2 linked regions of the Desulfosediminicola ganghwensis genome follow. The main gene of each other region encodes a partner of the protein of the gene in region 2 in a complex. Links are inferred from orthologs where the notes say so. Each region holds a gene or a part of one and is shown on either strand. Other genes may lie near its edges.

Region 1 (3,141 bases), 4.1 Mb from region 2 along the record:
TTTTTCAGGTGCAGTTTGGCCACCATCTCATCGAGTTGTTTGGGAAGGAAGTAGACACGCTTCTCATATTTCTCTGAGTTATTCCAAAGCTCAATCTGCGCCAGTACCTGATTGGTGAAGGAGTTGCTCATAACAAAGCTCGGGTGGCCGGTGGCGCAACCAAGATTAACCAGACGACCTTCTGCCAGTACGATTATTTTCTTGCCATCAGGAAAGACCACGTGGTCCACCTGTGGTTTGATGTTCTCCCAGGGGAGATCGCGGATGCCAGCGATGTCGATCTCTGAATCAAAATGGCCGATGTTGCAAACAATAGCCTCATTAGGCATCTGTTCCATGTGGGCGCGGGTGACTACGTTGACGTTGCCTGTGCAGGTTACAAAGATGTTACCGTAACTGGCAGCCTCTTCCATGGTAACGACTTTAAAGCCTTCCATGGCCGCCTGAAGAGCACAGATAGGATCAATTTCAGTAACATAGACAGAAGCACCCATGCCGCGAAGTGCCTGTGCACAACCTTTTCCAACATCACCATAACCGACCACCACGGCATTTTTGCCTGCGATCATTACGTCAGTGGCGCGTTTGATACCGTCGATCAGTGACTCGCGGCAGCCATAGAGGTTGTCGAATTTTGATTTGGTTACAGAGTCGTTTACATTGATGGCTGGGCACTTAAGTGTGCCTTCAGCGGCCATCTCGTTGAGACGAAGAACACCGGTAGTGGTCTCTTCACTGATACCTTTAATCTTTTTAATCTCTTCCGGGTATTTCTCGTGCATTATCTGGGTGAGGTCACCGCCATCATCGAGAATCATATTCGGGGTCCAGCCGTCGGGACCGAAGATTGTCTGATCGATGCACCACCAGAATTCCTCCTCACTTTCACCCTTCCAGGCAAAGGTCGGAAGGCCGGCGGCAGCCATTGCTGCTGCGGCATGATCCTGGGTGGAAAATATGTTGCAGCTTGACCAACGAAGCTCTGCGCCAAGCTCGACGAGAGTCTCCATCAATACCGCAGTCTGGATGGTCATATGCAGGCAGCCTGCGATACGTGCACCCTTCAGCGGCTGCTGATCGCGATAATCTTCACGGAGCGCCATCAGTCCCGGCATTTCGGTTTCGGCGATCTCAATTTCTTTACGTCCCCATTCAGCCAGGGAAATATCAGCGACTTTATAGTCTTGGGTTTGAGTAGACATAGTGTGTACCAGCTATAATTCAGGTTAATCTTTTAGTGGACGCGATTACAGTTTAGCAGCGATCCGCAGTTGTTCTGCTTTGTCGGTTTTTTCCCAGGTGAAATCAGAATCCTCTCTACCGAAATGGCCGTAGGCAGCAGTCTTTTTGTAGATCGGTCTGAGGAGATTAAGGTGATGAATGATAGCTTTAGGACGAAGATCGAAGGTGTCAACAATAAGTGCTTTGATCTCCTGGTCAGAGAGTTTACCGGTACCAAAGCTGTTTACATTGATGGAAACGGGATGGGAGATACCGATGGCATAGGCCACCTGCACTTCAAACTCATCAGCAATCCCTGCTGCAACGATGTTCTTTGCAACATAGCGTCCCATATAAGACGAGGATCGGTCTACCTTGGAGGGATCTTTACCTGAGAATGCGCCTCCGCCATGTGATCCCCGTCCGCCGTAGGTATCGACAATAATCTTACGGCCGGTAACGCCGCAGTCGCCGACAGGGCCACCGATAACAAAGCGTCCGGTTGGGTTGATGTAAAATTTAGTGTTGGCATCAATCATGTTTGCAGGCAGTACAGGCCGGATGATCTCTTCGAGCACGGATTCTTTGAGATCCTTATGGGATACACTCTCATCATGCTGCGTGGAGAGGACAACAGCCTCTATGCGTTTGGGCTTGCCCTGATCGTACTCAACTGTAACCTGGCTTTTTGCGTCTGGGCGAAGCCATGGGAGGACACGATTCTTACGTACTTCCGATTGCATTTTGGTGAGCCTGTGTGCATAGTAGATGGGCATTGGCATCAGCACTTCTGTTTCGTTGCAGGCGTAGCCGAACATGAGGCCCTGATCACCGGCGCCCTGATCAAGGTCAAGACCGCTGCCTTCGTCAACACCCTGGGCAATATCAGAAGACTGCTTATCAATCGAGGTCATCACAGCGCAGGATTGCCAATCAAAACCCATGTCGCTGGAGTTGTAACCAATGCTCTTAATGGTCTGGCGAACTACATCGGGCATATCGACCCACGCAGATGTGGTGATCTCTCCTGCAATGAGGGCCATGCCGGTGGTAACAAGTGTTTCGCATGCAACACGGGCATTTGCATCCTGGGCGAGGATGGAGTCAAGAATTGCGTCTGAAATCTGATCGGCGACTTTATCCGGATGTCCCTCGGAAACAGATTCAGAAGTAAAAAGATAGTTAGACATGGATTATCTCCGCTGTAATTGTGCTGGATGAAACCAGTATATGGATTGTAAACCGTAAATATTATATCGAGTTTATATTTGGTAACCAAGAATGTTACAGGACTATCCGAGATTTGTAATACGAAGTCGCTGCTGAATCAAGGAAGATGCAAAAAAACATCGTACTTTATACCAGATTTGCAGTAAAAGGGTAGTGAAATTGTGCGGGCAGTTGGTGTGTTAGGTGCAGAGGCAGTTTTCATATTAAAAAATAGTAAGCATGAATCAACTATTTGAGATATTGCCATGCGCATTTTGGCCGAAATTTTCGGGACGCTTAAAATGGCTTGAAAGCATGCCAAGAATATTGAACTATGACCTGGTTCTGATCTTACCTGTAACAATCAGGTAAGTGGTATAAAGATAGAAGCGAAAGAGAAGAGACCTTTCAAAAGCAGCGGTTCACGCGGCTGATTTGAAAAATACATTGAATTTTAATTACTCAAGACTGCGTTTGCCGGCCAACTGCCTGTTATATGCAAATGCTGGTGAAGGAATCAAAAAATGTCTATAGCTGAAGCACAAAATGTGCTGAAAATCGAGGAGCAGGGGCTTGCCGCGGTAAGGGAACGGATCGGTTCCGAGTTTATTGAGGCGGTGGAGAAGATTCTCGCCTGCAAGACCAGGCTTGTTATCACCGGAATTGGAAAGTCTGGCCTCATCGGTCAGAAGATTTCAGCTACGCTGAACA
Region 2 (3,248 bases):
CAGCCGTATCCATTCACCAACATCAAGCTCCCGTTTCCCTGCGATCTGAAGTTGCATGCGGCATATGGTTCTCATGAGATAAAAGCAGCTTTGGGGTTGAACAGTTTTCAGAAACCCGGACCCACAGGAGTGGGGGTGATGCACAATATCGAACTTAAAGTTTATGTTCACTTGGTCACTTTTAGGAAGGTCGAGCAGGATTTCTCACCAACGACTCTCTACAAAGATTATCCGATCAGCAGAACCCTTATGCATTGGGAAAGCCAGTCCACTGCCACTCAGAAAACTGCCACCGGTCAGAATTATATCCACATCAGGGAACGAGGCTATACCGTTTTGTTTTTTGCTCGTGTAGAGAAACAGATTGAGGGTGAGACCGCTCCGTTTGTTTACTTGGGGCCTGCAGCTAAATTGATTTCTTATGAAGGAGAGCGCCCCATAAGTATGGTTTGGGAGTTGGAATATCCGATGCCTGCAGCTATGTTTGAAGAGGCTAGGCCTTAAAGAAATTAAATACCCGGGAAGGTGGTCAGGTAAAATCTGATAACATAGCGGGTACACAACAAGCCCCAAAACGCAAAAAAGGGGTTTCAACGATAATCGTTGAAACCCCTTTTTTCAATTGGTGGCGATGCAGGGATTTGAACCCCGGACAACACGGATATGAGCCGTGTGCTCTAACCAACTGAGCTACATCGCCTTGCTTGCGAGGCCCTATAAATACTGTACTCGGAGCTCACTGTCAATATATTTTTATCACTTTTTTTTAAAGAGCAAAAGGCCTTATAACTAAGGCCTTTTGCCAACTTCGTACGCTAAGCGATGAGCGTATCTAACTGCCCGATTTTATGATCGGGCAGTCAGCGAGGGGCAAATTACATCATGCCGCCCATGCCGCCCATTCCACCCATGCCGCCTGGCATTGGTGGCATTCCGCCAGCACCTGGCTCTTCTGGCTTGTCTGCAATCACACACTCGGTGGTGAGCAGCATACCGGAAACGGAAGCAGCGTTCTGCAGTGCAGTACGGGTAACTTTAGCAGGATCGATAACACCGGCTGCGATGAGGTCTTCGTATTTTTCTGTAGCAGCGTTGAAGCCCATTGGGCCTTCCTGGCCTTTTACGTGCTCAACGATTACGGAACCCTCGGCACCAGCGTTGGAAGCGATCTGGCGTACCGGCTCTTCGAGAGCGCGGAGCAGGATGTTCTTACCGAGATTCTGCTCACCTTCGAGCTCGATAGCAGCAAGAGCAGCGAGGCAACGGATGTAAGCAACACCACCACCAGGAACAACACCTTCCTCTACGGCAGCGCGGGTAGCGTTGAGTGCATCCTCAACACGAGCCTTCTTCTCTTTCATCTCAATCTCGGTGGCAGCACCAACATTGATTACAGCAACACCGCCGATCAGCTTGGCAAGACGCTCCTGGAGCTTCTCACGATCGTAGTCAGAGGTGGTGTCCTCGATCTGGGTGCGGATCTGCTTAACACGAGCTTGGAGCTTAGCAGGATCGCCGGCACCGTCTACGATGGTGGTGTTGTCTTTGTCTACAACGATGCGCTTAGCGGTGCCAAGGTCGTTGATGGTTACGTTCTCAAGCTTGATGCCGAGGTCTTCGGTGATTACCTGGCCACCGGTGAGGATAGCGATGTCCTCGAGCATTGCCTTACGACGATCGCCAAAGCCTGGAGCTTTAACAGCAGCAACGTTCAGGGTACCACGGAGCTTGTTCACAACGAGAGTTGCGAGTGCTTCGCCGTCTACATCTTCAGCGATGATCATCAGACCTTTACCCATCTTGGCAACAGACTCAAGACATGGGAGGAGGTCTTTCATGTTGGAAACTTTCTTCTCAACGAGGAGGATGTATGGGTCGTCCATAGCAACTTCCATACGATCCGGATCGGTCACGAAGTACGGAGAAAGGTAACCGCGATCAAACTGCATACCCTCAACTACATCGAGAGTGGTCTCCATGGACTTGGCTTCCTCGACGGTGATAACACCCTCTTTACCAACTTTGTCCATAGCCTCGGCGATGATGTTACCGATGGTCTCGTCGCTGTTAGCAGAGATGGTACCAACCTGAGCGATCTCTTTCTGCTCTTTGGTCGGGGTAGCGATCTTGGCGAGCTCTTCAACTACAACCGCAACACCTTTATCGATACCGCGCTTGATCTCCATTGGGTTGCCGCCGGCAGCTACCAGCTTGACACCTTCGGTGTAGATCGCCTGAGCGAGAACGGTAGCGGTGGTGGTACCGTCACCAGCAACGTCAGAGGTCTTGGAAGCAACTTCCTTAACCATCTGTGCGCCCATGTTCTCGAACTTGTTCTCGATCTCGATTTCTTTAGCAACAGTTACACCATCTTTGGTGATGGTAGGAGCACCGAAAGATTTCTCGATCAGTACGTTACGGCCTTTCGGTCCGAGGGTAACCTTAACTGCGTTGGCGAGAGTGTTTACACCCTCAAGGATTGACTCACGGGCTTTCACACCGTATTTAATGTCTTTTCCAGCCATTATTATTTTCTCCTATAATCAATTTCTCCCGCAGCAATGCGGGCAGCAAGAAGTAGTAGTCAGTTTATTACTGCTCAACAACACCAAGAATATCGTCTTCGCGCATGATGAGGAAGTCCTCACCATCCAGCTTCACATCGGTACCGCCATACTTGGAGAAAAGGACAAGATCACCCTCTTTCACCTGCAGTGCCACTCTTTCGCCTTTGTCATTCAATTTGCCTGGGCCTACCGCTACTACCTGGCCCTCAGCCGGCTTCTCTTTCGCGCTGTCAGGAATAATGATACCACCGGATGTCTTCTCTTCTTCTTCCAGTCTCTTCACCAGAAGGCGGTCGTTCAATGGACGAATTTTCATACTTCCTCCTACAAAATTGTGTGTTTGTTAACCGAACGGGCCCATTGAAAGAATGGATATGGTTCCCCAATTCGTTATTTTTTGCCCCGTAAATTGGGCGGGTATCTAAAACTTGCATTACAATAAACGCGGATTTTCAAAAATCAAGGCTACAAATAAAAAAAAAATCCAGCACCTACGACACCCTCCACCCGACGACCAAGCGCTCATTTTTCCGATATTTTCAATCGCACTTTCTAACACTATCCAACACGAACGACCCAATTAAAAGGATCTTCTCTGCGTCCGCCCTGTATATCCTGCAGCTCGTCAAAAAGCCTTCTGGAGAGTTCGCCCGTCTCCCCGTTGTTGATGGAATAGGCTTT

Evidence for each region.
Region 1: the proteins of groL (region 2) and metK are in contact, whole or in part, in a cryo-EM structure (PDB 8P4O), measured with the Escherichia coli proteins. The link is inferred for Desulfosediminicola ganghwensis from one-to-one orthologs.

What each region holds. Positions count from the first base shown.
Region 1 is NZ_CP050699.1:5,563,415-5,566,555, reverse strand. Bases 330-3,141 are described here. They hold metK (methionine adenosyltransferase), read right to left. Parts: upstream 2,412-3,141; coding sequence 1,248-2,411; downstream 330-1,247. Other genes in these bases: FCL45_RS23900 (KpsF/GutQ family sugar-phosphate isomerase), read left to right, coding at 2,955-3,141; ahcY (adenosylhomocysteinase), read right to left, coding at 330-1,202. Also shown: more of ahcY, read right to left, coding at 1-329. UniProt on the Escherichia coli protein: Catalyzes the formation of S-adenosylmethionine (AdoMet) from methionine and ATP.
Region 2 is NZ_CP050699.1:1,427,997-1,431,244, reverse strand. Bases 201-3,119 are described here. They hold groL (chaperonin GroEL), read right to left. Parts: upstream 2,526-3,119; coding sequence 876-2,525; downstream 201-875. Other genes in these bases: groES (co-chaperone GroES), read right to left, coding at 2,593-2,883; FCL45_RS06175 (DEAD/DEAH box helicase), read left to right, coding at 201-504. Outside these bases: more of FCL45_RS06175, read left to right, coding at 1-200; FCL45_RS06155 (branched-chain amino acid aminotransferase), read right to left, coding at 3,126-3,248.